Regions from separate parts of the Alteromonas sp. P256 genome, predicted to be linked through region 2. Evidence: predicted binding sites of a transcription regulator. Region 2 holds the regulator's gene; each other region holds the start of a gene.
What was found. Region 2 encodes LexA, which represses DNA repair genes until DNA is damaged. Its sites were predicted from a motif close to TACTGTATNNNNATACAGTA; they were not measured.
Positions count from the first base shown of each region.

Region 1: recN (DNA repair protein RecN) is a predicted target of LexA. The motif match lies at 8,027-8,046, and genes of this name have one in related genera.
Region 3: dinB (DNA polymerase IV) is a predicted target of LexA. The motif match lies at 8,886-8,905, and genes of this name have one in related genera.

Region 1 is NZ_JAZETM010000002.1:113,881-125,032, forward strand. It holds gene V7R39_RS03830 (glycoside hydrolase family 2 TIM barrel-domain containing protein) at 1-1,080, opposite strand, end outside; gene V7R39_RS03835 (TonB-dependent receptor) at 1,191-3,938, opposite strand; gene V7R39_RS03840 (hypothetical protein) at 3,950-4,951, opposite strand; gene tmpT (thiopurine S-methyltransferase) at 5,005-5,655, opposite strand; gene V7R39_RS03850 (outer membrane protein assembly factor BamE) at 5,820-6,176, opposite strand; gene recN (DNA repair protein RecN) at 6,300-7,985, opposite strand; gene V7R39_RS03860 (DUF805 domain-containing protein) at 8,438-8,782, opposite strand; gene V7R39_RS03865 (hypothetical protein) at 9,128-9,310, shown strand; gene dps (DNA starvation/stationary phase protection protein Dps) at 9,299-9,808, opposite strand; gene nadK (NAD(+) kinase) at 10,271-11,146, opposite strand.
Region 2 is NZ_JAZETM010000006.1:93,867-105,018, reverse strand. It holds gene ctaD (cytochrome c oxidase subunit I) at 1-439, opposite strand, end outside; gene coxB (cytochrome c oxidase subunit II) at 449-1,612, opposite strand; gene lexA (transcriptional repressor LexA) at 2,200-2,826, opposite strand; gene V7R39_RS11010 (sensor domain-containing diguanylate cyclase) at 2,939-5,230, opposite strand; gene V7R39_RS11005 (GNAT family N-acetyltransferase) at 5,482-5,967, shown strand; gene plsB (glycerol-3-phosphate 1-O-acyltransferase PlsB) at 6,140-8,596, shown strand; gene ilvA (threonine ammonia-lyase, biosynthetic) at 8,740-10,281, opposite strand; gene ilvD (dihydroxy-acid dehydratase) at 10,278-11,152, opposite strand, start outside.
Region 3 is NZ_JAZETM010000011.1:46,476-57,627, forward strand. It holds gene fabV (enoyl-ACP reductase FabV) at 1-549, shown strand, start outside; gene V7R39_RS15140 (Na(+)-translocating NADH-quinone reductase subunit A) at 1,035-2,375, shown strand; gene V7R39_RS15145 (NADH:ubiquinone reductase (Na(+)-transporting) subunit B) at 2,379-3,581, shown strand; gene V7R39_RS15150 (Na(+)-translocating NADH-quinone reductase subunit C) at 3,571-4,335, shown strand; gene V7R39_RS15155 (NADH:ubiquinone reductase (Na(+)-transporting) subunit D) at 4,346-4,978, shown strand; gene nqrE (NADH:ubiquinone reductase (Na(+)-transporting) subunit E) at 4,982-5,590, shown strand; gene nqrF (NADH:ubiquinone reductase (Na(+)-transporting) subunit F) at 5,611-6,843, shown strand; gene V7R39_RS15170 (FAD:protein FMN transferase) at 6,919-7,947, shown strand; gene nqrM ((Na+)-NQR maturation NqrM) at 7,957-8,190, shown strand; gene V7R39_RS15180 (type II secretion system protein) at 8,350-8,820, shown strand; gene dinB (DNA polymerase IV) at 8,956-10,026, shown strand; gene V7R39_RS15190 (DUF1653 domain-containing protein) at 10,161-10,409, shown strand; gene V7R39_RS15195 (MBL fold metallo-hydrolase) at 10,657-11,152, shown strand, end outside.

The sequences.
Region 1 (11,152 bases), on a different contig from region 2:
TGAGTCTTTATCTGGGTCTACTGCATTGAGAGTTGCTTCGTACTTATCACCCATAAAAAGATACACGTTATCAAAGGCTACCTTGCCATCTAAGCCAATAGGGCTAACCCGGGGTGTTCGATTTTCTGGCCACCTGCCTGTCCATATATATTGCATTACATCAACAGCTTCTGTGCGCTCGCCAGAGTCTAAAAACATGCCGTACCAGGTGCTGGTGCGTTCTTGTTTTTGACCCCATAAAAACACATAGTTGCCGATAACTTGCTTCCCATGGGGCTGAATAGCTTTTAAATAGCTTTTGGCATAGTTACTGGCCTTTTCAGAGCTTGTTGTTTCAACGGGCGCGCCCCATTTTGTTTTATGCACTTCCCAGTGGCCTACAGCGCCCCATTCGGTAATCATGTAAGGGCCTGTGTAGCCGTAAGACTTGATATACTTGGGTAGGTTTACCACATCGGCATAAAGCTGAAAGCTAATGAAGTCTAATGATGTTGCTCGCTGGGTAATAGCATCCATGGCTTTTTTGTCAAAGCCAGCCATCGTTGTGGTAGTGGGGTGGTGTGGATCTAAGCTTTTGATCATTTCTGCGGTTTGGTCTACGGCGTCGTAAACTTTCGGGTTAGTGAAATCGAAGTTCAATTCGTTACCAATAAACCATGTGAGTAGAGCAGGGTGGTCTTTATATTTTATCACTTCTGCTTTCACCCGTTTTAATTGCGCTGCCACTGCATATGAGTCATTGTAATCAAAACCGTGGCGCTCCCGCGCAAAATCTAGTCCTAAAGACACCGTCATCCCTAACTCATGAGCTTTATCTAAAAGTTCAAAAGCCGAATAAGCGCCACCGTTAATAGACCAGGTACGAACAGAGTTAGCGCCATGTGCCTTCAAGGCTTTTAAATCAGCGCCATCCGCACCTGCACCTTTAACCACATAATGTTTACCTGCCCGGGTTAACACATAGCCTCCGTCTGAAGCTTTAGTTACCTCTACGTGAATAGCTTTAGCAAATAGGCAGGGTGAAAATAGTGCTAATACAGCGATTAGGAAATGTGTGTTTAAACGATGAAGTATGGCCACTGCATCACTCCTTAAGCGTGCCTAACGGTTTTCAATAACATGTAAACGCTGCGACACCCTAATGAGGGCGTCGCCGTCCATAATCAATTGTTAGATAATACAAACCTTAATTAGTAAGTGTAGCGCATGCGCACACCAAAGGTTCTGGGGCGCGTGAAGAAGCGTGTGTTATCAAATTGGGTAATAATGGTTGCAGCAGTGCGAACCTCATCAAACAGATTGTTAGCGAACGCCTCAAATCTGAGTGCCCCATCGCCGTGGGTGTAACCCAAACCAGCGTCAACGGTCCAATAGGCGTCTACGCTGTCGTCTAAACGGCGGCGCGGGTTGTCAGGGTTTTGATAATCGATGCTGTTAAAAATAATGAGAAACTGCTCATCCCGCCAACCTGCAGATATAACGTAATCAATGGTGCCAGAACTGATATCAAACACCTGGCTTAAGCTTGCATTGAGTTGAAAGCGAGGAGTGCGTGGCAGTCGGTTGCCGTCAATAGACTGAAACACTGCTTCATCGGGTGCCACATCTGCTTGAAAGCGAGAGTCTTGAATATCTTGACTGTCTTCAATTTCTGCCTCAAGCCACAACGCTGTCCAATTAAGGTTAATATCGTAGGGAAGCTCAAACTTGCCATCAAACTGCATACCATAAATGGCTGAATCTGCGGCGTTAAAGCTAAACGATACCACCAGTGCGCCTGGCGTTGCGTCGAGAGGGTCTACTGGAGCGCCTGAGTTGAATTCAAGGGCCTGCTCTACAGAGAGTAGGTTAGTAAATACCTGATCGCGATAGTCGTTATAAAACGCTGAAAAATTAAACGTAGTAGGCACGTCGCCTAAATCAAACTCATTTTTTGAGCCAAACTCAAACAAAGTAACGCTTTCTTCTTGATAAGTTGGCGCTAGAGTAAGCCCAGTGGTTGGATCGCTAAACGTATCGTTAAAGCCGCCAGATTTGTGACCTGTGGCAATCAATCCATATACAAGCTGATCGTTATTTACGTCGTGCTCAATACGTATCCGCCAGTCGACAAAGTTATTGTCAATACGTCCGTCTTGAACGGTAATTGAGTTGTTTGGTGAAATGGGCACAGCAAAAGAGTGGGTGCCGTCTTGGTTACAAATCAGGTTGTCGGTAACGTCGCTATCTGAACACGCAGGGCGCACGTCTGCGCCGCCCGGAGTAATGCCGTTAGCAAAAATATCATCAAGGGTGTCTCGCTCACCAAACTGAGCAATACCGTCGAAGTAAAAGTTTAAAAATTCAGCATCAGATACCGCACCGTCACCATCTTGGTCAGGCTCATAAATAGAGCGTCCAAATCCTGCAAACGCAAATCCTTCAGTGCCAACGCGCGCTCCCATACAGCAACCAAACGGGTTGCCGGTATTGACATCAAACCCACCCAATGCAAACGCATACCGCGCGTTCACACCTTGTCGGGTTTTTGTATCTTCAGTGTAACGAAGGCCGAGGGTTAAGCGAGTTTCTGCGCTAAACTCATAGGTAGCATCACCGTAAACAGAAAATGAATCGGTATCCGTATTTGGTTGATTAAATTCAGCCCCTTGGAAAAAGCCGCCTCTATCGCCAGCCGATGCTAGAAACGTTTGCTGTCTCTCATTAAATAAGAAGATACCTGCGGTATAGGTTAAGCGACTGGTATCATCATCAGATAGCAGGCGGAGTTCGTGAATAATCGATTCTGAGTCGGTTAAGAACTGAAAGCGTGAAAAGTCATCAATTGCTTGGTCTAATGGGTCTAGTGCTTCAAATACGCCAGGGAAATCAGGCGACAGCGGTGTGGCGGCTTGATAGTCGTAAATTAAGTTTCGATAACTGCCGTTGTACTCAAGTAGGGCCTTACCCATATCCCACGTAACTTCAATTTTAAATCCATCGTGGATAGTGTCTTGAATTGGAGTGAAGCCTCTTCCGACGACATCTCGAGGGTCTTCAATGTCATCTGGGTCAATCCCTAAACCCAATGGCAGCGCAAAGTTAGTACCAGTATACCCAGTTCCCTGTTCCCGGGCGTAATCATAAGAAAGGTAAATACTTAAGTCATCCGTGGGCTCATACAGCGCTTGAAAACGCAGTCCAAGGTTATCTGCGGCCTCGGCAAGCTCAAGGTCTAAGGGGCCGACATCGTTATAATACGAGTCATGATCAACTTTAGTGCCTGCAATGCGAAAGGCTAAGTTATCGGTAGCAGGAATGTTAAGCGCACCTGTTATAGAACGCTGATTATAATTACCCACCTCCACTTCTGCACTTCCATTCCACTGATTCAAGGCCGGTCGCCAAGGAATGATGTTTACCGAGCCGGCGGTGGCGTTACGACCGCGCAGCGTGCCCTGCGGGCCAACGTTTACTTCTACTCTCGATATGTCAAAAAAGGCAGAACCAATACCTGAAGGACGAGGAATGTAGACACCGTCTAGGTGAGTTGCAGCGGCAGGGTCGCCAAGCTCGGTGTTGTTAGAACTGCCTATACCTCTAATCCACACCTCCACGTTACCTTGATTATTACCAATCTCAAGACCGGGGATAGACTCTGCGATATCAGTAATATCCTGAATGCCCTGGGCTTTTAAATCCTCTCCAGAAAACGCAAAGGCAGTGCCCGCTAAGTCTTGTAAGTCCTGTGTTCTGCGCTCTACAGTGACAATAATTCGCTCTACGTCAGCGTCATTTTTATCTTGTTCGCTTTCAGCTTCCTGTGCTGCTAACGAGGTGCAGGTCATTAAAGCAACCGCAGCAATCAAAAGCTGTTTGCTGGCGAAATGAACCTTTGTTGTGGCAGTACTCATGAACCCTTGCTCCGCGCTCGATACATTTTTATTGAAATATTCCATTTCGTATCTCCTCACTCAGCTCGGGAAAATTCTACGTTGTCATAGAAAATGCCGCTGGGGTTATAGTCGGTGGCTGAGTTTGAGAACCCAAACTGAAGTATTTGACCGTCTAAGCTGTCTTCTAGCGTTGCCTGTACAGTAAAGCGAGCCCATTCACTGCTGCTGACTGCGCTCAAATCCACTCGAATATCAACGGATGAAGCAAATCCATTGTTAGAGTCGAGTACGCGAATGTAGGCGTACGCTGTGGTGGGTGGGGCAATACCACCCTCAAAAGGAGCTTTGGCATCGAACGAAAACGAATATTCGCCGGCATCAGATGCAGAGAAGGTATGCTCCTGAAAACTTGCGGCCTCGATAGTGAGTCCGTTGCCATGGTCGGCGTTTTTGTAATCGCTGAACACATTCAGATACTGAGTACCTTGGCTCTCTGTGGCTTCGCCTGAGGCATAGCTGGTAAATCCGCCAGTGCTGTTTGGTGATGGGAATGGCCCATAGCTATAGGCAAAATTACCATCCGCCCCAAATACCGCGGCAAAACTTAACCAGTTATCACCAATTTCACCACCGCTTGGGTCGCCACTTTCAAAGTCGCTGGCGAAGTTTATTCCACCAACAGCCAGGTTGAAGTCTACATTATCAACGACAATTGCCGAGGGAGCAAAGCCAGTAGTGCGGTTTGTAAAACCAAACTCTAGCAACTGTCCAGCCATAGCCTCACCGTCAATATTGAAATCAACGCTGTAGGTTTGCCAATCAGAACTTGAGATTGTAGATAAATCGATTTCCACACGTGCTGTAGTAGCAAAACCGTTTGATGGGTCCAAGGTTTGTACATAAGCAGTCGCCACAGTGGGCTCGGCAATAGCACCTTCGCTAGGGGCTCTAGCATCGAAACTAAACGTGTATACACCGGTATCGTCTGCACTCAATGTGACTTGCTGAAAAGTCGCTGCCTCTATTAGCAGGCCATTACCATGGTCTTGGTTATTGTAGTCGTTAAAAATAACCAACTGTTGCGAGTTCTAAAGTACAGAAAATTTGATCCCAGAACTAAATACCAAGATTAAAGACTTAGCTTAAAGACTAGGCTGTCTGCTTTCACTTTTCTTTTTAAACCGCCTTCTACGTTTAAGCGCTCAAGCTGTAAAATTGAATAATTGCTAGCATATAAATCCGCAACCATCTCATCATTCACGCAAAAAGGAGGACCTGGCAGTTCACTCTGGTCATAGTCGAATGTGATAACTAATTGAGGGGCGTTATGAGTTATGTCTATAAGGTGGTTAGCGTACTTTCGACGCAGTTCATCGGGCAAAGCAACTAATGCTGCTCTATCATACACACCTGTTACTTTGCCAATGTCATCACGGCGCAGTGAAAAAATATCACCAACAAAAATGGTAAGGTTAGGGGCTGAATATACTCTACCTTTAGACGAAGACTTAACAGTGGGAGTAATGTCTAGATCGTCGAACAGCTGTGTAATAGCCACCTCGCTAAGCTCTGCACCAACAACCTGGCAGCCCTTTGACAGCAGCCATGCAATATCTTTAGTTTTCCCGCATAAGGGCACAAAGATTCGCTTTTGTGAGGCTTCATTGCTATTTGGGCCTAATAAAACACCACTATATTTCACCAGCAAGGCATTACCAGTGGGTTCATGAAACCCAATTTCATTATTGTGCCATTTGCTGTGCCAAAAGCTATGTTCCATATTGATACCCTAATTAAATACCTCAAATCTAGCGCTTTAAGTCTAATGCTCCGAGTCTAACAGCTTAAATCTAATATCGTTGAAAATAAAAGCACCTTTAAAAGCAGGTTAATAGCCGGCTTCTGTTCTATTTTTCTGCAGTGCTGTAAAACAACGTGATTGATTTACTCGTCGAGTGGAGTATTAAAGTCTTCAGACAGTTCAAAATCGCCTTCAACGTTTGCCACTTTATTATCTACAAACGTGATGATCATCTGACGCTGGAAGTCGTCGCCTCGGTCTTTCATACCACGCTTCATATCGTAGACGTAGTACCATGTGTCGTTATCAAAAGAGTCTTGAACAACAGGATTACCTAACACGTAGATAACTTGTTCTTTTGTCATATTAATACGCAGCTTTTCAACATCACGTTGATCTAGAAAATTGCCCTGCGGAACGTCAATCCTGAAAATCCAGTTAGAACAGGCTGTAGTAGTAAATGTAATGCAAAGAATAACTATAAGATGGTGCAACTTCATGCGTATATAAGTCCAGTATTGCCTTTGTTAGTGCCTAAAGGTTTCCTCGTAAGGAAGCCTCAGCTGTTTTAGTGCAAGCGCGAAGGCATGCTACATTGACAACTATGACCAATCAACTGCATTTTAGTTCGATGAAGCGCTTTTTAGCAGCTCTTTTGCGTTAGCAAGTGCCGACTTGGTTACTTTGTCGCCAGCTAACAGTCGGGCGAGTTCGTCAATTCGGTCTTGTTTAGTCAGCGGTATCATCTGTGTTTCTGTACTTTCGCCATCAGTAAGCTTGGTAACAAAAAGCTGGTTATGTGCTTGTGCCGCCACTTGAGGTAAGTGGGTAACACACATAACCTGAGACTGCTTTCCTAATTTTCTTAGCAGTGCACCTACGATTGAAGCAGTTGGTCCGCTAATACCGGTGTCCACTTCGTCAAAAATCATAGTGGGGGTAGCATGGCTATCGCTAGCAATAACCTGAATAGCTAAACCTATTCGAGAAAGCTCACCGCCTGATACCACTTTCTCCAATACGTCGGCATCTTGCCCAGGGTTCGTTGATACTTTAAAGGCAATCGAGTCTAACCCATTAACTGCGGGCTTTTTCAGCTCGTCATAAAGAATATCAATACACACTTTAGCGTGCGGCATATTCATTTGCTGAATTTGTGATTCAATGTCGTTTGCAAAACTTTCGGCCGCTTTCATTCGGCTTTCAGATAAACTGCTAGTTGCCACTAAATAATGTTGCCTTGCTGATTCAACATCGTGTTCGAGTGTGCCTAGTAAGCTTTCCTGCTCACCAAGTGCGGCAAATTCTTGCGACAATAACTGGTGATGTTGAGCAAGTTCTTCTGGCGTTACAGCGTGTTTACGAGCCAGCTCCATCGCTTTTGAATAGCGAGCTTCAACCTGCTGTAAACGCAGAGGGTCTATTTCCAATTGATCGCAGTAACCACGCAGTTCGCTTGCTGCCTCTTCAACTTGAATTGATGCGTCGTTAAGCAGGGCGATGATAGGCGTTAGGCTTGCATCGTGTGCTTCTAATTCGCCAAGCTTCTCAATACTGCTTTGAATAACGGTCAGTGCATTTCCTTCATCATTTTCATAGAGGTTATACACACTGGTTTGCGCTTGTTCTAATAAACTCTGACCATTGCTTAAGCGCTTGTGCTCAATTTCAAGTTCTTCAAATTCGCCATTCTCAATGGCAAACTCGTCGAGTTCTTGCACCTGATAGGTAAGTAACTGTAGACGATCTTCTCTTTGCTGAGCTTTCGAACGCAGTTCATTGAGAGTTTTTTGCTTGTCTCTCCACGAGCTATAAGCGTCTTTAACATCATTCATTAAATGAGAATGGTCTGCGTAACTATCAATAAGCTGGCGCTGATAATCTTCTTTCAATAGCTGTAGATGGGTGTTTTGACCATGAATGGAAAGCAGTGTTTGGCCGAGACCTTTTAGTTGCTGTAAAGATACTGGGGTGCCGTTAATGAAGGCTTTTGAGCGACCTTCTTTCGATATTACCCGGCGAATAAAACAGCTGGTTTCGTCTTCGTCAGAGGTCAATTCATGGTCGTCTAAAAACGCTTTTGCACTTGCATTATCAGCAAGTGAAAAGTGCGCTACTATTTCGGCTTTTGCTGAACCTTTTCTTACCGCATTTGCATCGGCCCTTTCACCAAGGCATAAGCTTAGTGCATCAATGGCAATTGATTTACCTGCCCCTGTCTCACCTGTAACCGCAGTGAGGCCATTTTCAAAGTGAACAGAAAGTTGTTTTACAACGGCAAAATTTGATATCGAAAGATTCGCTAACATAACCACACCCTAATAAAGTTGAACATGATGATATATACAGTACGTGTAAATATATACAGTATTTCTGAGATGTAAAGTCTAGTCGAATGTAATCTGTCGATTTGTGAGGTGTTGTTTGCCGGAAATCTTTATCTGACCCACTATTTACGGGCCCTAGACAGGCTTTACAGTATTCTTATACATGGCTTGCCTGTTGCGCTTTACTATTGTAACTGTTGTTACTCTTGCTTTTTGCACTTGCTTTTTTTTCAGTTAGTTATCTCGATGAGCATTTGCCTGGTGCAGCTTCATATTGTAGTCAGTTGACGCTAATTGACATTAAAATTAAGAAAAAAACGCATGAGAGTGAAATTCATCATGCGCTTTATTACACGTCACCTGTTACTTATACAGGTAAACCACAAAACTATAGGCCAAGGCTATTATCTAAAACCTCAGCCTACAACTTAAACCTAAAGACCGGCTTTAGGGTTTGGCCCATATTCATTATCATCATGGCTGTCTTGCGCTAAGAGAATAATCAAAATAATTGTGCCAATTATCGGAATTAGATTGAGTAGTTGCCACCAACCTGAGCGGCCAGTGTCATGTAAACGCCTTGCGCCTGCACTTAATGAGGGGATTAATAATGCAAGGGCGTAAATCATCGTTATAAATTCAGTGCCAAGGAAGTATCCAACGGCTGAACACACAACGTAAAAAATAATGTAGAACAGATAAAACATCCAGTATTCTGTGCGCCGCGCACGGCCTGTAAAATCAGCATAGTGTTTAAGTGCTTTTGTAAAATAGTCCATTAAATGGAACTCCTTCTTTTCTAATGATGTTTGGTTTTGGCAATCGGCGCTGAATTATCTCAGACTAGCCGTATAGCTCTATATGAGTATTGTTTTTAATTTTTGTTTTTTTGCACCATGTTTTTGACTGCAAATAATATTTCTAAGCAGAGGGTATTAAGCCTTGGGAGTGTTTTTTGATTTGCATATAAATCAGTTTTATATAAACAAAGCACACACTTTCCATTGTTCGCAAGATCTCTGCTTCAAAATTTACCCTACAACTTTTTTTGCCAGTGGTCACTGTAAAGTTAATGGCAATTCCACCTTGTGTAATTACTCGCATTACGTTCAAGGTCGGTAGAAATGAGTAAAAAAAGAAAATCGGTTGGGAAAAATATTAGAAAAGTAAAAGATAGGGAAAGGGAAATGATTAAGACAGGGAGAAATAGAAAACAAAAAAGGAAGGCCAAATTAACCTTCCTTTATCTTCCTACTGGTATCGTTTACCTGCAGGGCTATTGGTTGCCGGTAGAGCTATTGGGCTAGTTCGCCGCTGCCTGATTCTAAATGCGCTCTTACGAACCACTGGAACTGCTCTAACTCAGCGAGTTGCCCCGTGATCATATCTTCCGACACTGGGTCTAAGTCGTCTAAGCCTTCAATCGCGTCGCGGTGATCGCCATTTACGCCGTCATACACTGCATCTAGTGCTTTTAAATGGTCGGTCACTAAGCCTTTGCCTAATTCATAATCATTCCACGAACGACCCTCTACAATGGCTTTTGGTGTGCCTTTCGGTACGCCGCCTAGCGTGGCAATTCGTTCTGCAATGGTATCAGTCATTTCGCGCACTGCATCAACTTGTGGGTCTAGCATTTCGTGCACACCAATGAAGTTTGGACCTACTACATTCCAGTGAATGTGCTTCAGTGTAAGCTGCAGATCAAGTAGCGCCACCAAACGTTGCTCTAACGTTTTGATAGTACTTGCTGCAGTATCGTTATCCATACCTGGTGCAGTAAATTTAATATCGTTGTTACTCATAATAATAAACTCCTTATTATCGCTTCAGTAAATAGGTGTTGATAATACTTATCGATTCTTTTGCCCTTCAAAGGTTATGTTGAAACAACATAGATTATCGAACCAGTTGTTTACGATGTTGCAACCGGTATGCCGACTTGTACTAAAATTATAAGTTACTAATTTAATTGAATAAATTTGTAAAGGTTAATTTTTCTTTATTTTTCAATGTGATAGGTTTGTCTAAAAGGTGCGAAAAAGATGCTCGAAATATGAGTAGGCGTGTAAAAAATTCAGTATTCTCTATATGGTAAGGCGAACATTAAGTAGAAAAGCCGGCTAACTCGCCACAAAGTTCGCGAGGGTAGAGAAATTCGAAAAATTTATGACGACAGGGTAAATGAAGCCATATGTGCTTAGTCTATATGTATAGCATTCTAATGTATGGCGGCCACTCGTATGGTAGTAGGCGAGTGCCCTATATTAGTAAAGCTTACTGCCCCAGCCCAGCTTTTTACGCAATACGTTAAAGTAGCTATAGCCCTTAGGGTGGACTAAGTGAAGTTTATCGATGCTTTTGTTTATGCGAATTTCATCGCCAGGTAAAACAGGCAATACAATGTGGCTGTCGCAGCTTACTTGCAACGAGTCACTATTTACTTTTGACACTTTCATCGATACCTGGCTGTCGGCATCTACCACAATAGGTCTGCTACTTAGAGTATGCGGAAACATGGGGACTAAAGTTAGCGCATCCAGTTTTGGCATAATGATGGGCCCGCCTGCGGAGAGCGAATAAGCGGTTGAGCCCGTTGGCGTTGCTACAATCAGTCCATCACTGCGTTGGCTAAACACAAACTGTTCGTCTATATAAATTTCGAACTCCATCATGTGCGCCACTTTTCCATGGTGGAGTACGACTTCATTGACCGCTGAGCTATTACTTTTTAACTTCTCGTGACGGTAAACGCCCACTTCCAGTAAAAAGCGCTTTTCAACGAAACACTCGCCGTTAAAGATGTAGTCAAGTTGCTGAATGATATCGTCAGGATGAATGTCGGTGAGAAAACCTAGGTTACCTCTATTCACACCCACAACATGGATATCGAAACGGGCAAGCACGCGAGCGGCACCAAGCATGCTGCCATCTCCACCAACGACAACGGCTAGATCAGCTTCTTTACCGATAGCGACGAGGTCGCAGCTTCTAATGTTGTCGGTTTCAAGCTCTTGAGCAATACTTTCCTCTACCAATACCTCGCATCCTTTGGCGAGTAAATAATCGGCAAGTAAATTTAAGCTGTCGTGAGTGGCCTCGTGCTGAGGTTTTCCAATTAAAGCAACGGTTTGGTAGGGCATGGAACG
Region 2 (11,152 bases):
CGCCACCTTCCATAAATAACGAACTAAGTAGAATTAAGAACGCCCCTGGCAAAATCCAAAAGCTCCAGTTGTTCATTCTGGGAAGCGCCATGTCTGGCGCGCCTATCATCATTGGTATTAGCCAGTTAGCCAAACCTGTAAAGGCCGGCATTACGGCACCAAAGACCATAATAAGCCCATGAACCGTGGTCATCTGGTTAAAGAAATTTGGTTCGACAATTTGCAGTCCGGGTTGGAAAAGCTCCGCACGGATAACCATTGCCATGGCGCCGCCCACCAAAAACATGATGAAGGCAAACCAGAGATACAATGTACCTATATCTTTGTGGTTCGTTGTAAACAGCCACCGCGTAATGCCCTTAGGTATATGGTCGTGGTGCTCATGCTCATCGTGATGCACAGAGGTATCTGGCGAAATTACTTCGGTTGCTTTACTCATAACTCGCTCCTAGTTTCCTGATGCTGCGGCGTTGACATCTTTAGCCTGAACCATGTCGCCGGTGTTATTACCCCATGCATTTCGCTCATAAGTAACAACCGCTGCAATTTCTTTTAGGCTTAGCATTTTGCTGAACGACTGCATCGCCGTTCCGGCCTTACCGTGAAGCACTATTTCAATGTGCCCTTGCTGATCTTCCAATGCCATCTTGCTACCTTTAAGCGCAGGGAAAACGCCCGGTAAACCTTCGCCATTTGGCATATGACACGCCGCGCATGTTGCGTTGTATACACGCTCGCCCTCTGTCATCAGTTCATCCATAGACATATTCATTGATAGTAGGCGTTGCTCTTCTTCTTTAGCTTGGCGAACGCGCTCTTCTTGCTCGCCCATCCATGCGTTAAACTCTGAAGGTTCTTTTGCAATAACCACTATGGGCATATACCCATGATCTTTACCGCACAGCTCTGCACACTGGCCTCGATATACGCCAGGCTCATTCACCTTTGCCCATGCTTCGTTGATGAAACCAGGGTTCGCATCTTTTTTAACGGCAAAATCAGGTACCCACCACGAATGAATAACATCATCTGACGTGATCAAAAACCGCACTTTTTGCCCTGTTGGTATAACCAGAGGACGATCGACTTCTAATAAATAATTGTCGGTTTTTGTGAATTTGTTTTGAATTTGTTCGCGCTGAGTAGCAAGTAACGAGTAATACTCAACGTCGCTGTCCATATACTTGTAGTGCCATTTCCACTGCGACCCCGTGACTAGCACGGTCATGTCAGCTTCAGATGTATCTTCCATGGCGATAAGCGTATTAGCTGCAGGTACGGCCATAAAGATTAGGATGAGAAATGGAACCACTGTCCATGCAATTTCCACTTTCACATTTTCGTGGAAATTCGCGGGCTTTGCGCCACGGGATTTTCTGTGCAGATACATGGAGGCAAACATGACGCCAAACACAACTACAGCGATGGCTACACAAATAAAGAACATAAGCATGTGCAGATCGTACACCTGGCCGCTTATATCGGTAGCGCCCCGTCTAAGGTTTAGCGAAGACAATTCTTCAGCCGCCTCTTGCGCAAAAAGGAATTGAGAAAAAAACAAAAATGGTACACTTGCATACCATTTTGCAGTCGCAGTCTTTAGTGATTTCACTCAGCACCTCCGTAATGGTAGACCCATTAACGCCAAATGTTGTTATGCGCAGTCTCTACCAAGTGGTTTGTGAACGATTAACTCAATACATCGATTTGTAAATTGAATTCAAAGTCATTGTTATTATTTTGTTAAAGCTTGTATAAGAATTGCGCAATAATGGCGTTCCGTCTAGTCTTTTCTGTTAAAAATTTAATGAGATGGTTAAAATTTAATCTAACGCTGTTTGAGCTGTGGGTTTTATGATGCAGAGTGAAGCGAGGTAAATCAGGGGGTAGTCAGGTTATTTGTAGTGAAAACTACACCGATTCTCTTGTAACGGAAAACAACATTTAGTTTCTAAAAATCAACCGTTAACCGCGAAAAATTGAACAAATTTCACACAAGACCAAGGCAATATAGTGTGTAATGCCTTGCTAATATTAGCTATAAAGCGTGTGAGAATTTTTATCAGATATAGAAATGTATTAATGATATTTATAAGCACTGAAAGTCTTAGCTAATAGTAGCTTTATTAAGCATATCAACAAACTTAAGTGCTAAAAAAAGCGGCTATTGAGCCGCTTTCATAATAACGTCATAAAAGGCTACATCCAGTCAGCGTTTCGAATAACGCCAACGGCAATACCTTCAATGGCAAACGGCTCGTTTGCCAAGTCGACTTTAATAGGCGAAAAATCATCGTTTTCAGCATGAAGTAATACTTCTCTACCGCGTCTTTCTAAGCGCTTCACCGTCACGTCTTCGTCAACTCTTGCTACTACAACTTGACCGTTGTGAACGTCGGTAGTGCGATGTACTGCTAGCAAGTCGCCATCGAGTATACCAATGTCTTTCATACTCATGCCGTTTACGCGAAGCAAAAAGTCTGCGTGAGGCTGAAATAGGGCAGGGTCCACTTTGTAGTGCGACTCTACGTGCTCTTGAGCAAGAATAGGTTCACCAGCGGCGACTCTACCAATTAACGGTAATCCTTCCTCTTCAACCACTTCTTCTTCAATAGGAACAGTCAGTTTGATACCGCGAGACGTTCCTGGCAAAATTTCAATAACGCCTTTACGCGCAAGTGCCTTTAGATGTTCTTCAGCAGCATTAGCAGACCTAAAACCTAGGTGACGGGCTATTTCTGCACGCGTAGGCGGCATTCCCGTTTCTTGCATGTTTGATTTTATAAGTTCTAAAACTTCAGTTTGTCGAGCTGTGAGTGGGCGCATAAAAGACCTGTCTGTCTATACAGTTCCTGTAAGTATATACACCTAAACATAAATGACAAGCGCAGACACGCTGTCATAGACAAAAAAACGGCTATCGCGGTCAAGTAAGCAGTTAAAGTAAACCTGGCTGCCAGCAGGTGCGGTTTCTGCCACTTGACTTAGCCTCGTACAGCGCCTGATCGGCCACCGACAAATAGGTACTAAAATCGATATCAAAGCAGTCTGATGTATAGCTAACCCCAGTGCTGATAGTAATACTGATTCGATCGTTTTTGTAAGCAAGTTGTGTAGCGTTTATAGCCTCCCGAAGACTCTCAAAGATGCTGTTCACTTCATTTGGGGTTTTGTTGACTAACACAATGGCGAATTCTTCACCGCCTAACCTAGCCACAACGCCATGCTCACTGCAAAAAGAGCGAGTGATTGATGCAACCTCTTTTAATGCATAGTCGCCGGCATCGTGCCCGTAGGTGTCATTGACACTCTTAAAGTAATCTATGTCGATAATGGCTATGGCGACTTGCTGGTGAGTTTGGGAGATGAGATTGCATTCATCTAAGAAAGCTCGCCTGTTTAACAAGCCGGTAAGGGGATCGGTCATTGCTAGCATACGCAGCTTTTCTTCTGCTTCTGCCCGTGCGGTTTCTAAATCAACCGCATAGAATAAACCGGCTAACGCATCTAAGAACGGCTGAAAAAACGCTGCATCTGACGCTTTGTAAAATTCAAACTTATTGGCTAATCCAATCATACCCACAACTTCATCTTTTATCTTAATGGGAAGACCAAGAAAGCGGTTAATGCGAGGGTGACCTTTAGGCGTGCCTCTAGAGGCAGGGTGAGTTTTGGGGGTGTTGCTAATAATCACATCACCGGTTGTAATAACTTTGCCAAACAAGTTATCAAAGTTGGTGAAATACAGGTTTCGTTTTTTATACTCTGCGTACTGCGTAAAGCTAGTGCTGTCCCACACAATATCTGAAATGGCATGAATAAAGAGTTTTGGCGCACTGTCTTTATCCTGCATTTGTGCAATAAAAGCAAACTGACTGTCTGATAGCTCAATTAACTCGGGGAGTACGGTCTGACAGGCCAGTGTAAGATCGTTGCTTTCTAAATAAGATGCTCGCGTCTTATTGATAAACTGCAACAGCTGCGTTTTTTTCCTTTCATGGATTTCGCTCTCCATTCTTCCCGTAATATCACGGTGAATACCGGCGACTCTTAGCGGTTTCCCCATGGCGTCATTTTCGACAATTTTGCCATAAGACTCCACCCACACCCAGTTACCATTGGCGTGCTTCATTCTAAACGTAGTATTAAATACGCTTGTCTTACCTCGCAAATGTTCATCCAGGTGGTGTTCAAATTGCACGAGATCAGCGGGATGAATAAGCTGCCGGGAATATCCATAGCTTGTATCGTAGTACTCATAATCGATGCCTACAATTTCGCACCATCGCCTGTTTACCTGATTCACATCCGCTTTTAAGTTCCAATCCCATGTTCCAAGCTCTGAAGCCTCTAAGAGCAGGCGCATTCGCTGATTGGTCTCGTTAAGCTTGTCCTCCACGTATTTTTGATCGCTGGTATCAAACAAAAACGCCTGCACCGAAAAAAGGCTTCCATTGTCGTTAAAGCTGGCGGTGGAAATCATACTCACCCAAATAGTGCGAGTAGGCACAGACATTTTTAGCCGACAGACATGGGTTTCAACCCCTTCCATGTGTGCCTGCATCGCAAAAGTAAAATCAGCGTCTGACTCATCACACATCAAATCAGTAAATTCGATCCTGCCGTCTAGTAAATCTGCCGCATCAGCACCAATTACTGCGTGTGCGTTTTTAGAAATGTACGCTAACTTAAGGGAGGTATCGAAATTCCACGTCGCAAGAACTATTGGGGACTTCTCGATTAGGCCGTGCTCACGTTTAAGTATTTCGTGCTCACGTGAAAGACCAATGTACTTACTCACTAGTAAGCCTATTCGCTTTAATAATGTGAGGTGTTTTTCGCCAATACTTCTTGGCTGTGAGTCAATGAGGCATACAGCGCCCACCGATTCACCTTCAATATGAATAGGCGTTCCGGCATAAAATACAACGTCGTTATCGTCGATTACATTTTGTGAGTGTTGAAAACGCTCGTCTTTTGTCGCATCGGGAATAATTAGGGGCTCGCCGGACTCCACAACATGACTACAAAACGCGTTCTCACGAGGAATATACTCGATATCAGTGCCATGACTCGCTTTTATCACTTCGTCTTGCTTACCAACAATACCAATTAACGCAATGGGCACATCATAAGCTTCTGCCAATAATGTCATTAAATCGTCTAAATCTAGCGGAAGCTCGCTATTGGGCATCGTTGCATCGATAGTTGTGGAAAGCCTATTGTCCAAGATTTTTCGCTCGTAAATAAAATCTAATATAAAAATAGTGAGATATACATGAAACGCCAACTTAAAAATGATTACAAAACAATTTTTTAGCCAGAATTCTGACTTCTACAACCCCTATTTCTTTGACGGTACTGTAAAGGTCTCAATGTTCCATTGATACAATGCTTAATGATAAAGATACTAACAACCCTATTCATTGTGGCGTTTTTTATCTAGCATAGCATTACTTACCATTCAGTTAATTTTCACCTATGGAACAGTCTTTACCTCTGGAGTTTTTACCTTTTAGCGATAATTTATCGCCTTACTTCGACTCGATAAATAGAGAATGGATAGAAACTATGTTTGTTCTTGAACCCGTTGATGAAGATGTTATTTCTCGCCCTAGAGAGTTTATTATTAATAACGGTGGCCACATCTGGTTCGCCAAACACCCAACCCTAGGTGTGGTGGGAGCCTGCGCATTGGCAAAAAAATCGGAAGGCGTTTTTGAGCTTACAAAAATGGGCGTGGCTTCTAATGCACGAGGCCTTAAAGTAGGTGAGCAGCTATTACAATATGTATTAACCTTAGCGCCCTCTATCGCTCACAACACCTTATTTTTACTCACCAATAAGCGCTGTGAGGCGGCTATTCACCTTTATTTAAAAAATGGATTTGAGCACTGCAAAGAAACAATGAACAAGTACGGAAGTGCCTACGAGCGCTGCAATGTGGCCATGCGTTATACACGTTAAGATATAGCGCGACGTTTAGCGTTAATGATTAGGTCGTTTTTGCTATTAATTCGTCACTTACGTTAATGTTCAGTGTTGCGCTAATTCGCCTGCTCAAATTCAGCTTAAAAGGAGACATTACCGGTTTTGTGATACACTCATCGCGTTTTTATTTCATAGGATGACAGAATTCATGTCGTGGATGCGAAAAGCCTTTTTATCGGTATTTCATTATCCTGTTAAGTTGCTTGTTAAAGCACACAGTATTCCAGTGAACGTCGACTCTGAGCTTGGAATCGATAAAGAAAAGCCCATTGTCTATTTATTACCCACTAACTCGGTCACCGACCAGTTAGCGCTAAGAATGTCTACACAAGCGTTAGGACTGCCTAGTCCTACGGATACGCTGACTCTTGCGGGCAGAGAATACCCTTCCACCTTATTTTTAAGAAAAACTCAGCCGCTTTTTCGCTCAGGTGGCGACAGCACCGGCATTGAAGATGTCTTTACTGATTTATTCCATTTGCATCGCGACCACGAAAATTTAGATCTTCAGGTAGTGCCCGTATTTATCACCTGGGGAAGAACACCGGGTAAAGGCAAGCCAGGTTTAGGAGACTTAATTACCTACAAAGCGGCACCAAGCTGGCTTCAAAAGCTATTAATTGTCTTGTTTTTAGGACGCGATAACTTTGTCAATTATTCGAAAGCCGTCTCCGCTCGCACAATGGCAAATCAGCACGGTAGTGATCAAAGCATTGCGCAAAAGCTTGTGAGAGTGGCAAGTACTCACTTTCATCGCAAACGCCAAAGTATGACCGGCCCCACATTGCTAGAGCGACAAGAGCTCAACAACAGCGTATTGGGCTCTGATGCCGTGCGTCGTGCAATGGCAGAAGAGTCTCGGGCGAAAAAGATTTCACACGAAAAAGCGAAAGAGCGGGCGCAGTCTTACATCACCGAAGTAGCTGCGGATTATCGTGAAGGCTTAATTCGCTTTGGTGACAGAATACTTACCCGAATTTGGAACAAGATTTATAACGGTATCAGCGTGGGTCACGCAGAGCGCATTCGCGAGCTTGCGGCTAATGGACACGAAATTATTTATGTGCCCTGCCATCGAAGCCACATGGACTACCTTTTGCTCACCTATGTTATTTATCACGAAGGCATGGTGACACCGCATATTGCCGCCGGCATTAACTTAAACTTCTGGCCGGTAGGTAAAATATTTCGCCGCTGCGGTGCGTTTTTCTTAAGACGTAGTTTTGCTGGAAATAAACTTTACACTGCCGTATTCAGAGAATACTTAGAGCTCTTGTTTAATAAAGGTTATTCGGTGAAATACTATCCCGAGGGCGGCCGAAGCCGCACGGGAAGGCTTATTCCACCTAAAACGGGCATGCTGGCAATGACCATTCAAGCGATGCTGAAAGGTGTAAATCGCCCGGTTAGCCTTGTACCCGTTTACATTGGCTACGAAAACGTGATGGAAGTGAAAAGCTATTTGAATGAGCTGAAAGGCTCTAAAAAGAAAAAGGAATCGAACCTTCAAGTTTTCACCGCCATCAAAAAGCTTAAAAATTATGGCCATGGCTACGTAAACTTTGGCGAGCCAATTCAACTTAATCAGTTTTTAGAATCTCACGTTCCAAATTGGCGAGAGTGCCGTGAAGCCGAGCCAGAGAAAAAGCCAGCATGGTTAACGCCGGCAGTTAACGAACTGGCTAACGATGTGATGACCCGCATCAATAGAGCAGCGGCGCTTAACGGTATGGCGCTTATTTCGCTGTGCCTGTTGTCTTCAAAAACGCAAACCATGAGCGAAGCAGAGCTTAAGCAGGCGATGGGCGACTTTATCGACTTGTTCAAACAGGCTCCGTTTAGTAATGATGCAACAATTCCCGAGGCGTCTGCCGACGAATTGCTGAAAGACACGCTGAAACTTGGCCGCTTTGACATACAAGATGACGATTACGGCAGACTAATAAGCCCGCAACCTAAATCGGCTGTTTACTTAACCTACTACCGCAATAACATTTTGCACTTGTTCGCCATTCCTGGGCTAATAATGGCATCGGTTTTTGCTAAAAAAGGGATCAGCAAGAATAAGGTGTTTGAGCTTATTGCGTCACTTTATCCACTGCTGCAAAAAGAGCTTTTCCTTCACCTTTCTCAAGATGAAGCCCTTGCTCATACCGATGCACTTATCACAACATTAGTTACCAACGGGCTATTGCGCGAGGTTGATAACGAGTTACTTCCTCCTGACGCACACTGTAAGCAATACCATTCTGCATGGTTGTTAAGCCGGTGTATGCAGGAAACGCTGCAGCGCTACGCTGTTGTACTGACCATATTGGATAAAGAAAAGTCTATCAGCAGAGGCGCACTTGAGAGAGAAAGTAAGAAAGTAGCAGAACGTCTTTCTGTTCTTTATGGCCTAAGCTCGCCAGAGTTTTACGATAAGAACGTATTATCAAGCTTTATCAGTGCCTTAAAAGAAAACCACTGGTTAGACTCAGAAAAAGACGGCAGCTTGAAGTACTCTGAAGAATGCGAAGCCCTTCGTGAAGACGTTATGGCGCTCATTTGGCCTGAGATGATGCAACATCTTGAAAATGTTGCACTTAATTCGAGCAAGGACTAAAGCGTTTTAAATAAAAAGGTTTTAATAGAAAATCTTGGTAAAAAAAGTGCCCTTATACTGCTCCAAGGTAAGCTAAGGCTTACGTTGAAGCAGTGTAAGGAAAAACTGACTGGTATTGCTAATAATTGCTAGCGAGCAAATCGTTAGCGTGCAGGTTGAGACAAGAAGAACCGGTATGCAGGGTTGTCCGAGACCTCTTCAAATTTATAACCAAGCTCTACCACGTGTTGATTAAAGGCTTCACGGCTTTCTGGCAATATATCAAAGCCAACTAACACAAGCCCTTCAGCAGCCCCGTGGTTACGATAGTGGAACAAGGTGATGTTCCACTGCTCGCCTAGCTTGTTTAAGAAGTTAAGCAGGGCGCCAGGGCGTTCTGGAAATTCAAAACTAAATACCTGTTCGTTAAGTATGCTAGGCGGTCTTCCCCCCACCATATGACGAACGTGCAGCTTCGCTAACTCGTTATCCGTTAAGTTAAAGCAGTCGTACCCCTTATTTTCTAAGTCTGATTGAAGCGCAGCAAATTCCTGCTGTCCTCCCTTGAGTTTTACGCCTACAAAAATATGCGCTTCGTTTTCACTGGCATAACGATAATTGAATTCGGTTATCGCTTTAGCGCCAACGCACTCACAGAACTGCTTAAACGCACCTTTGGTCTCTGGAATTTTTACCGCAAACACGGCTTCTTTCTGCTCGCCTAACTCACAGCGTTCAGACACATAGCGCAACGTATGAAAATTAATATTAGCCCCACACAAAATGCCGCCTAAGGACTTTCCTTGTAGGTTGTGCTCTTTGGCATATTTACGAATAGCTGCAACCGATAACGCACCAGCTGGCTCAGCAATAACGCGGGTATCGTCAAAAATATCCTTAATAGCGCCGCATATTTCGTCGTTTGTCACCGTAATGGTTTCATCGATTAGGCGATTACACAGTCTGAAGGTCTCTTGGCCCATAACTTTTACCGCCACACCATCAGCAAAAATGCCTACACTATCCAGTTCGGTTGGCTCACCCGCCGCTTTAGCTTTAATAAAGCAAGCTGACTCTTCTGACTCTACGGCAACAATTTTGATGCTAGGTTTAAGCTGCTTAAGATACACAGAAATACCCGCGGCTAACCCGCCGCCGCCAACGGCTACAAATAGAATATCAAGGTTCGGGTTTTGCTCTAGTAACTCACGGGCTACGGTGCCTTGACCTGCAATTACATCAGGATCGTCAAAAGGAGGAACAAACGTATAGCCAAACTCTTGGCATAGGAATTTTGCATGACCACTGGCTTGGTCAAAGCTCGTGCCGTGCAGCACAACCTCTACATTCTCACCACCAAAGCGACGTACAGCGTCTATTTTTATGTCAGGCGTGGTTTCAGGCATGACGATAGTGGCCTTAATACCCTTCATTTTAGCGCTATATGCAAGGCCCTGCGCATGATTACCCGCCGATGCACCTATCACGCCCGCCTCAAGCTGCGCTTGAGAAAGGGAGTGAATTCGGTTGTACGCACCGCGAAGCTTGAAGCTTTTGACCGGCTGCTGATCTTCGCGCTTTAAAAAGATGTTGTTGCCCAACTCGGCCGATAGCAAAGACATAAAAGACAACTCGCTGGCAACGGCAACATCATACACCGGCGCCAACAGAATTTTCTTTAGATACTCGTGATCGCTTACACTCATAACCCTTCCAATTTCGTCACGTCTCGAACCGCACCTTTATCTGCGCTTGTGGCAAGGGCCGCAAATGTTTTAAGCGATGTGGACACTTCGCGAACGCGATCTTTTGGACGCCACGGTTTATCGCTTGCTTCCATTTTCGCTCGTCGCTCAGCCAAGGCTTCATCGCTTATCTCAATGTTGATGGTGCGATTAGGAATATCAATTTTGATTTTGTCGCCATGCTCAACCAAAGCAATACCACCACCGCTTGCAGCTTCAGGGGAACAGTGACCGATAGACAAGCCGCTAGTACCGCCACTGAATCGACCGTCGGTAACCAGTGCGCACTGTTTGCCAAGCCCTTTAGACTTGAGGTAAGACGTTGGATACAACATTTCTTGCATACCCGGTCCACCACGAGGGCCTTCATAACGAATGAATACCACATCGCCTGCTTTGACTTCATCGCCTAAAATGCCCGCAACCGCGTCATCTTGGCTTTCGTAAATACGTGCAGTGCCGTCAAACGTCAGTATAGATTCATCCACGCCAGCGGTTTTTACAATACAGCCGTTTTCAGCCACGTTACCGTAAAGCACCGCAAGGCCGCCCTCTTGGCTAAACGCATTTTCAATTGAACGAATACAGCCATTTTCCCTGTCTGCATCAGCTTCATCCCAACGGCAGCTTTGACTGAATGCTTTAGTGGTACGAATACCTGCTGGGCCGGCACGGAAAAACTCGATGGCTTTTTTATTCTCAGGATTAGTAATATCCCAGTCGCTAATGACATCGGTAAGCGGCTTACCTAGAACGTGGAAAGTATCTTTATTCAGTAAGCCGGCTTTATTTAATTCGTTGAGAATGCCGATAACACCACCAGCGCGATGCA
Region 3 (11,152 bases), on a different contig from region 2:
GCGGATGTGTTGGCAGAAGGGTGTAAAACAACTGCCTACACCTATATTGGTAAAGAATTAACCTGGCCTATTTATGGGCAAGCGACAATCGGTAAAGCGAAAGAAGATTTAGACCGTGCGGCAGCGGCCATTATTGGTAAAAATAGCGACCTCTTTGTTGAAGCTAACGTCAGCTCGCTTAAAGCACTTGTTACCCAAGCAAGCTCAGCAATCCCAGTAATGCCCCTTTATATCTCACTCATTTACAAAGTGATGAAAGAAGAGGGAACCCACGAGGGCTGTATTGAACAAATCCACGGGTTATTCACTCAGTGCCTCTTTGGCGATAACCCCACTCTTGATGAAGCCAATCGCTATCGTATGGATGCAAAAGAAACCAACGACGCAACGCAGGCCAAAATTAAGGTGTTGTGGGACCAAGTCACTCAAGAGAACTTCCATGAGTTAAGTGATTACGCTGGCTATCATCACGAATTTCTTAAGCTGTTCGGGTTTGATATTGAGTCGGTAGATTACGAGCAGGATGTGGATCCTCAGGTAAGTTGGTAAGCGCTGAATAGCGACGCTAAAACATGTTGAAAGCCGCCTACAAAGGCGGCTTTTTTAAAGCCTATTTAACGCGTTGAATGTAAAAATTAGCCGATATAGACCATAGGTTTACATTAAATTGTCGAAAATTTTGTCTTTATCTGTGATTTGCGTGGCACAAAGGCATTGGTTAATGCTAAAATCCCGATATTAAGTGAGGAGTTTTCAACGATTCCTTGCCTATACAGCAGTATCGAATTTGATATCATAGTTTTCGCAACAAATAATTCAAATACTGCTGTCCAATAAAAACAGGGCGAAAAGCCCGCGTTAGGAATAAGCCGTTGCGGCCACGTAGCAAGCAAACCGCGACTTTATCGGTAAGTTTCGCCAATCAAAACAAAAAAGGTGTTTAGCACCTGTTACTAGTACGCTTTTGCATGCTGACAGGCAGGATAACTGCGGTTATGCAAAAGGGTATTTATATTAGAGTAGTGCAATTACATATGATAAAAATCAAGAAAGGTCTCGACCTCCCAATTGAGGGAGCGCCAAAGCAGGAGATTGCTGATGCATCTGCTGCAACGCGCGTTGCCATTCTGGGAGAAGAATATGTGGGTATGCGCCCTACCATGCACGTCCAAGCTGGCGATGTAGTGAAGAAAGGTCAGGTTCTTTTTGAAGACAAAAAGAACCCTGGCGTTAAATTCACTGCACCAGTAGCGGGTGAAGTGGTAGAGGTTAATCGTGGTGCAAAGCGAGTGCTTCAGTCTGTAGTTATCAAAGCAAACGGCAGCGATGCTGTTAAATTTGATACGCTATCTGCTGAACAAATCTCAAGTGCTTCACGAGAGCAGCTTCAATCAATCCTAGTGGAATCTGGCATGTGGACAGCGATTCGTACGCGTCCATTTAGCAAATCGCCTGCGTTAGATTCCGTACCAAACTCAATTTTCGTTACAGCAATGGATACTAATCCACTTGCAGCCGATCCGGCTGTGATTATTGCTGAGCGCCAAGAAGACTTTGCAAATGGTCTGAAGGCGTTAACGCAATTGAGCGGTGGAAAGACTTACGTCTGTAAGGCGCCAGGTACATCGGTAGCAACCGGTGATGCTGCGGTAGACGTAGAAGAGTTCGGTGGTCCACACCCAGCTGGTCTTCCAGGTACGCACATCCATTATTTGGATTCTGCTGGCATGAACAAAACCGTTTGGCATGTTAATTACCAAGACGTAATCGCCATTGGCGCATTGCTGACAACAGGTGAATTAGACAGCAGACGTGTAGTTTCATTAGCCGGTCCTGCAGCTAAAAATCCACGCCTTGTGCGCACAATGGTTGGAGCTGATTTAGCAGAATTAACAAAAAATGAACTTGTAGACGGTGACGTACGCGTTGTGTCTGGCTCTGTACTTAACGGTACAACAGCACAGGGTGTACACGGCTTCTTAGGTCGTTTCCACACACAAGTTTCAGCATTAAAAGAAGGTCACGAGAAAAAGTTCTTTGGTTGGATTGCTCCAGGCTCAGACAAACACTCAGTGACACGTGCTTACCTAGGTCATTTAGGTGGTAGCAAGAAATTTGATATGACAACAACTACCAATGGTTCAGAACGTTCTATGGTTCCAATTGGTAATTATGAACGCGTTATGCCCCTAGATATCATTCCTACGCTTCTGCTTAGAGATCTGATTTCTGGTGATACTGACGGTGCTCAGACATTGGGTTGCTTAGAGTTGGACGAAGAAGATTTGGCGTTGTGTACATATGTATGCCCTGGCAAATATAATTATGCTCCTATTTTACGCGACTGTTTGGCCACGATAGAGAAAGAGGGTTAAGTCATGGGTTTAAAAGCGTATTTAGAAAAAATCGAACCGAACTTCGAGCCAGGTGGTAAGCATGAAAAGTGGTATGCGCTTTACGAAGCTGCGGCGACCATCTTTTACACGCCCGGTAAAGTAAACAAAGCAAACACTCACGTGCGCGATAGCATCGACCTTAAGCGCATTATGATTTTTGTATGGATGGCAACATTCCCAGCAATGTTCTTCGGCATGTACAACATTGGCTTACAAGCGCAAGACGCAATTGCTGCTGGTGCGGGTACTCTGCCTGACACGTGGCAAGCGGGTTTGTTCTCTGCCCTAGGTGGAGACTTATCAAATGCCGGCGTACTAGGCATGTTCTTCTACGGAGCGTGTTTCTGGTTACCTATTTATGCCACTACCTTTATTGTTGGTGGTTTCTGGGAAGTCCTTTTCGCTTCAGTGCGTAAGCATGAAGTTAACGAAGGTTTCTTCGTAACCTCAGTACTTTTCGCTCTAACGTTACCTGCAACAATTCCTTTGTGGCAAGTAGCGCTAGGCATCACTTTCGGTGTTGTTATTGCGAAAGAAGTATTTGGCGGAACAGGCCGTAACTTCTTAAACCCAGCATTGTCTGGTCGTGCGTTCTTGTATTTTGCTTATCCTGCACAAATCTCAGGTGACCAAGTATGGGTAGCGGCAGATGGTTACTCGGGTGCAACGTCACTAAGCCAAGCGGCTTCTGGTGAACTTGACTACGCAAACATGGATCACTGGATGAACAGCTTCTTGGGTACTATCTCAGGTTCTGCTGGTGAAGTATCGACCCTTGCGATTATTCTTGGTGGTTTATTCATCATGTATATGCGTATTGCAAGCTGGCGCATCGTTGCCGGTGTTGGTCTTGGCGTAGCATTCTTTGCAACACTGCTCAATGTAATCGGTAGTGATACCAACGCAATGTTTGCAATGCCTGCATATTGGCACTTTGTAGTCGGTGGACTTGCCTTCGGTATGTTCTTTATGGCAACAGACCCAGTTTCGGCTGCATTCACAAACCAAGGTAAATGGGCTTACGGCTTCTTCATCGGATTCATGACGGTATTAATACGCGTATTGAACCCAGCCTTCCCTGAAGGTGTGATGCTAGCGATTCTATTTGCTAACTTGTGGGCACCATTGTTCGACTATTTCGTCGCGCAGAGCAATATTAAGCGGAGGGTAGCACGTGTCGGCTAAGAAAGAATCTTTAGGCAAAACGGTAGGCATTGTTGTAGCCGTATGTTTAGTATGTTCAATTGTTGTATCTGGCGCGGCCGTTGGCCTGCGCTCGCTACAGCAGACAAACGCTGCTCTTGATAAAAAGAGTAATATCCTTAACGCTGCGGGCCTTTATGAAATGGGCATGAGCAACAGCGCTATCGAAAGCACCTATGACGAGCGTGTTGAACCGCGCTTTGTTAATCTGGATAGCGGTCAATTCGTTGAAGCGCCAACTGCAGATTACGATATGTATAAGGCTGCTAAACAAACTGAATACAGCACGCAAGTAACAAACAGCAATGTTGGTTTCCAACGCCGCCCTGACGTAGCAAGTGTTTACTTGGTGCGTGACGCACAAGGTGATGTTTCGCGCATTATCTTGCCTGTGCACGGCAGTGGACTGTGGGATCTTATGTACGGTTTCTTAGCGCTAGATGCAGACGGACAAACTGTTCGTGAGCTTATCTACTATCAGCAAAAAGAAACGCCAGGACTAGGCGGTGAGGTTCAAAATCCAGCGTGGCAGGACAAATGGGATGGTAAAGAAATATACGAAAACGGCGACGTAGCCATTCGTGTAGTAAAGAATGCTAACCCAAGCAATCCTCACACAATTGATGCGCTTTCAGGTGCGACCCTAACAAGTAACGGTGTAGAAAACACAATTCGTTACTGGGTAGGCGAGCAAGGCTTCGGCCAATTCCTGAAGAACCAAGCATGGCGTTCATAAGGGAAGTCTCATGGCAGATACTAAAGAAATGAAAAAGGCCCTCTTTGGGCCAATCTTGGACAACAACCCGATCGCCCTTCAGGTACTAGGGGTATGTTCAGCACTGGCAATTACCACAAAGCTGGAAACAGCGTTGGTAATGTCATTAGCACTAACAAGCGTTGTAGCATTCTCAAACTTGTTTATCTCACTTATTCGCAACCAGATACCTTCTAGTGTTCGAATTATTATTCAAATGACAATCATTGCCTCATTGGTAATTGTTGTTGACCAAATATTGAAAGCGTATTCGTATGAAATTTCGAAACAGCTGTCGGTGTTCGTCGGATTGATAATTACTAACTGTATCGTAATGGGTCGTGCAGAAGCCTATGCGATGAAGAGTCCACCTCTTATGAGCTTCCTTGACGGGATAGGTAACGGCCTAGGGTACTCTTTTGTACTTGTCGTTATTGGTACCATCAAAGAGCTATTTGGCTTCGGTACTATTCTTGGATTTGAGATCCTTCCACTTGTTCAGAACGGTGGTTGGTACCAAGGTAACGGGCTGTTAATACTGCCATTCAGTTCATTCTTCTTAATCGGCGGCTTAATATGGTTTATCCGTACTATCCGTCCAGAGCAAGTAGAGCCTAAGGAGTAAGTCGTGGAACATTATTTGTCGTTATTTGTTCGCTCAATATTTGTTGAGAACATGGCGTTATCACTTTTCTTAGGTATGTGTACCTTCTTGGCGGTATCTAAGAAAGTTAAAACTGCAATGGGTCTTGGCGTAGCAGTAATTGTTGTACTTGGTATATCAGTACCTGTTAACCAAATCATTTACGTTAATATCCTTGCTCCAGGTGCGCTTGCATGGGCGGGCTTCCCAGAAGCTGATTTAAGTTTTCTTAATTTTCTAACCTTCATCGGCGTTATTGCGGCGTTGGTGCAGATATTAGAAATGAGTTTGGATAAGTTCTTTCCAGCGCTATACAACGCACTTGGTATCTTCCTACCACTGATCACAGTTAACTGTGCAATTTTTGGTGGTGTAGCATTTGCCGTTCAACGTGAATATAACTTGACCGAAAGTGTAGTTTACGGCGTAGGAAGTGGTATCGGTTGGGCAATTGCTATTGTGCTATTGGCCGCTGTACGTGAAAAGCTGAAATACGCAGATATGCCTGATGGTATTCGCGGTCTTGGATCGGTATTCATGATTGCGGGTCTTATGGCGTTAGGCTTCCAGTCATTCACTGGTATTCAGCTTTAATCGAGCTCGGGAGCATTTAAATGAATAACGTAGAAATTTATCTAGGCGTCGGCATGTTCATTGCCATTGTATTGGCACTAGTATTCATCATCATGTTTGCCAAGTCTAAATTGGTACCAAGTGGTGACGTTACTATTACAATTAATGGCGATCCGGACAAAGCTATTAAAACTGAGCCAGGCGGCAAGTTGCTAGGTGCGCTTGCAGATGCTGGTTATTTTGTGTCTTCAGCGTGCGGTGGCGGTGGCTCTTGTGGTCAGTGTCGCGTAGATGTGCATTCAGGTGGTGGCGAAATTTTACCTACTGAGCTTGACCACATTACTAAAGGCGAAGCGCGCGAAGGTTGCCGTTTGTCGTGTCAGGTTGCTATTAAGCAAGACATGGACATTGAACTTGAAGAGTCAGTATTTGGTGTTAAGAAGTGGGATTGTGAAGTTATCTCTAACGATAGCAAAGCTACCTTCATCAAAGAACTTAAGCTTAAAATTCCTAACGGCGAAAGCGTACCGTTCCGTGCTGGTGGATACATTCAGATCGAAGCTCCACCTCATCATGTTAAATACAAAGACTACGATATTCCTGATGAGTACCGTGGTGATTGGGAACGTTTTGGCTTCTTTGACATTGAATCAAAAGTTGACGAAGAAACAATTCGTGCTTACTCGATGGCTAACTACCCAGAAGAAGAAGGCATTATTATGCTTAACGTGCGTATCGCTACGCCGCCGCCTAATAACTTAAGCCTACCTGCTGGTAAAATGTCATCGTACATCTGGAGCCTTAAAGAAGGCGACAGCGCGACTATCTCAGGTCCATTTGGTGAGTTCTTTGCTAAAGACACTGATGCTGAAATGGTATTCGTTGGTGGTGGTGCGGGTATGGCGCCAATGCGTTCACACCTTTTCGACCAACTACGTCGTTTGAAATCAGACCGTAAAATCTCATTCTGGTACGGTGCCCGTTCACTTCGTGAAATGTTCTACACAGAAGATTTCGACGAGCTAGCCGCAGAGAATGAAAACTTTCAGTGGCACGTTGCACTTTCTGATCCGCAGCCTGAAGATAACTGGGAAGGCGAAACTGGGTTTATTCACCAAGTATTGCTAGAAAGATATCTGAAAGATCACCCTGCACCGGAAGACTGTGAGTTCTACATGTGTGGGCCACCTATGATGAACGCTGCCGTTATCAACATGCTTAAAGATTTAGGTGTTGAAGACGAGAACATCATGCTAGATGACTTCGGTGGTTAATCTACGCAAATAAGTTTATAAAAGGGGCGTAAGCCCCTTTTTTGTTTGTGTAAAGGATAGAGTAAGGAACCTATTGTGATTCGATTTTTTGTTCGAATTCTATTAGCGGTGATTGCCATATCAATGGTAATGCTTGCAAGCTGCAGCGATAAAAGTCGTCCTGTTGTGCATCTGCAGGGACAAACTATGGGCACAACGTATAACGTTAAGTACTTGGCTGATAAAGGTAAGGCGGTAGAAGGTCTTCAGGCTGAGATTGATGCGCGTTTGGTTAAGGTTAACAAAATGATGTCAACTTACGACCCCACGTCTGAGTTGTCGCGCTTTAATCAGTATCGTTATACCGATAATTTTGTGGTGTCTAATGATACTTTGCTTGTGGTTAATGAGGCATTGCGGCTGGCCAAATTAAGTGGCGGTGTATTAGACGTTACCGTAGGCCCGTTGGTTAACCTATGGGGGTTTGGCCCCACTAAGCGACCTGAGAAAGTACCATCTCGCAATGATATCGACGGTGTTCGCGATTACGTAGGTCATCAAAAATTAGGTATTACTCAGACGGGACTGAAGAAGCAGCATCCTATGCTGTACGTCGACCTATCTACCATCGCTAAAGGCTTTGGTGTTGATGAAGTGGCTGAAATACTAGAGCAGTACAACATCGAAAATTACTTAGTTGAGATTGGTGGCGAGATGCGTGTTAGAGGACTGCGTGGCGATGGTAGCGAGTGGTTAATTGCCATTGAAAAGCCAGTGACTACAGAACGCGCAATTCAAAAAGTGGTGTCGATTGGAACAAACGCTGTGGCAACATCGGGTGACTATCGTAATTATTATGAAGAAGACGGCACGCGTTATTCTCACCTTATTGACCCGACCACCGGTTATCCTATATCGCACAATTTAGTGTCGGTAACCGTCATCCACCCGTCATCAATGACCGCAGATGGCCTTGCCACTGCATTTAACGTGATGGGGTGGGAACAGGCTATTGAAGTGGCAGAGCAGGAAAATCTTGCTGTATTTCTCATTCGTCGCACAGATGATAGTTTTGAAGAGTATGCGTCGCCAGAATTTGATAAACTGGTCACAGTTCATAATTAAGGGGTAGGTATGTCTACATTTATTCTCGCATTCGGTTTCTTTTTGACCATGGTTGCTGCTATGGCCATTGGTTACTTGGTGCAGCGAAAAACTATTTCGGGAAGTTGTGGCGGATTAGGTGCAATCGGTATAGAAAAAGCGTGTGACTGCCCAGAGCCTTGTGATCGTAAAAAATCGCGCATGGAAAAAGAAGAAGCACGTCAGAAAAAGCTAAATGAATGGAAGCAAAACCAAATTCTGTAGGTTAAGACGCTTTCAAATTCCCGTTACATGAGAACGAAGCCGCTAGCTGCCCACTAGCGGCTTTTTATAACGGTTTTATTTCAAGTTACTTTTAAGTTCATATATTGTCTCTTAATAAATATTACCTTATGAATATGTTGATACTAAAGAAGAGTATTTATGAAGTTAGGTGAAGAAGGGTTTACCCTAATAGAGTTAGTTATCGTTATCGTTGTTTTAGGGATCCTCGCTGTGACCGCAGTGCCTCGACTAGTGGACTTAGGACGTGATGGACGAATTGCCACCCTTGAAGCCGCAGAGGGGGCAATGAAAACAGCGTCTGATCTTGTCAACTATAAGGCCAGGCTCGAAAATAAAACCGATTGCAACTTAGACCCCACTGTAGAACTTGCAGGACAAACTATTACCCTACGCTGTGGCTTCCCGTGCCCTCACCCGAGCGGTATTGAAAGGGCGATGGATGTAAGCGAAGGATTAACTTGGAGTGGAGGCAATTGTTCAGGTAGATTGGGAAATATCAACCTTACATTAGATGAAGCTCCAGACCCTGCAAATTGCAAGGTGAGATATGCAGCTGCTCGGTCAGCTGATTCAAAACCTATCATTAGTCTAACAACAAGCGGCTGTTAGAAACTCTTTCATTTAATCTTCAAAGAGCACGTCTCACTGGAATAAGTCTTCGCTAGTCGCTACTATACTGTCTATATGTACAGTTTGGTATTAGCATACACTTATAAGCATCCTAGTACCGCAATGTGAGTTTAAATGCGAAAAATCATCCACGTTGATATGGATTGTTTTTATGCCGCAGTGGAAATGCGGGATAATCCTGCGCTTAAGAATATTCCCATCGCGATAGGGGGAAGTTCTGATCGCAGAGGCGTGATTTCAACGTGTAACTATCCGGCAAGAAAATATGGCGTGCGTAGCGCAATGGCTACCGCTTATGCCATGAAGCTGTGCCCAAACCTTACCTTAGTGAAAGGCCGGATGGACGCTTACGCCAGCGAGTCTCAAAAAATTCGTAAAATATTTTCTGACTACACAGACTTAGTAGAGCCATTGTCATTAGATGAAGCATACCTTGATGTGACTAACAGTCAGTTTTGCGGCGGCAGCGCTACGTTAATAGCGGAGGAAATCCGCGCAAGAATCGAAAGCGAGTTGGGTTTAACCGCATCAGCAGGGGTCGCCCCATGTAAGTTCGTTGCAAAGGTAGCAAGTGATGAAAACAAACCCGACGGCATTTGTGTGATTACGCCGGATAATCTTGATGAGTTTGTTCGCAATATGCCGCTAAAAAAGATACCTGGTGTGGGTAAAGTGACAATGCAAAAATTGGCGCGTATGGGGCTCAACATTTGTAACGATGTGCGCCAGTATCCGTTTGAACGAATACAGAAAGAGCTTGGAAAGTTTGGCAGCGTATTGTGGGAAAGGGCCCATGGCATTGATGAGCGTGAACTATCAGTGTCTCGTGAGCGAAAATCAATTGGTGTAGAGCGTACCTTAAGTGACGATATTCAGACGATTGAACAGTGCAAGGCATTCCTTCCCCATTTACTCGAAAAGCTCCACGAGCGCATGGAAAATCACAAGAAAAGAACAGGGAAGCCTGTGCGTTTAAGAACACAGGGCGTTAAGCTTAAGTTTAATGATTTTCAGCTGACTACCGTTGAGCATCGACATGCCATGCTTGAAGAGCATTATTTTGCAACGCTGATGGAAGAGGCTTTTGAACGGGCCAAAGGACGAGGAATACGCCTAGTAGGAATACACATAGGCTTAGCTGCCCATCAATCAACGCAGCAATTGATCTTACCCTTTGACGATTAACGCCAAGCCATTCAAGCCAGCCAAGCCAGCTAAGCTAAGCAAATAGAGCTAAGCAAATAGAGCTTAGCAAATAGCGCCAAGACATTTAACAAACGCAATCATATGATAAAGCTAGCTAAGAATAAGGACCCACAATGGAAACGAAACAGCTCATTACTCCAGGTCGCTACAAGCATTACAAAGGCAATATGTACGATGTGTATGAGATTGCCACACACTCAGAGAATGAATCGAAACTGGTGGTATACAGGCCCTGTTACGGCGAACGTGCACTGTGGGTTCGCCCTCTCGGTATGTTTACAGAAACAGTAGAGCGTGACGGAAAGGAAGTATTGCGCTTTGCTTATATGGGCGATATTCCAGACGGTGAAAAAATGATCTAATACGTCGATTAAGCCATAGTGAATGCATAGTCAATTTTATGCTTAATATCGGCCATTAGTTAATGCTAGTTAAGGTTAATCGTCCGATATCGTTAGTATCTAATAATCAATGCCAATCAAGTTGCTACATATTAGTAATCGATAGAATGGTTGTGCCAAATTAATAGCGTTAAAGTAATTGCATTAATCGCCAGAGTATTTGAATTACAGCATTGCATGTACAGGTTAACCACCCAAGGAAAGTAGAATGAAAACAATGAATAAAACGTCGATACATTCACTGTCGGTAATAGCGGCGGCACTAGTTGCGCTATCGACAGTAGCGTTACCAACCTCTGTATCATTTGCACAAGATAGATTTGCAAACGTGGAAGTAAAAGCGACACCTATTAAAGGTGCTGTGCATATGCTAACGGGAATGGGCGGTAATATCGGTGTTTCTGCAGGTGAAGATGGCGTACTTATTATTGATGATCAGTTTGCTCCGCTTGCGGAGAAAATTGCCGCACAACTTGGCGAGCTTGGCAGCGACAAACCTAAGTATGTAATAAACACCCATTATCACGGTGACCATACAGGCTCGAATGCGTTTTTTCACAGCCACAAAGGCGCCACTATATTTGCTCACGAAAACGTGCGGGTGCGTTTAGCGGGAGACGAGAACGTCGAGCCTGACGCCTTGCCAACGATAACCTACGAAGACGGCATCAAAATATATTTTAACAACGAGACGGTACATGTGA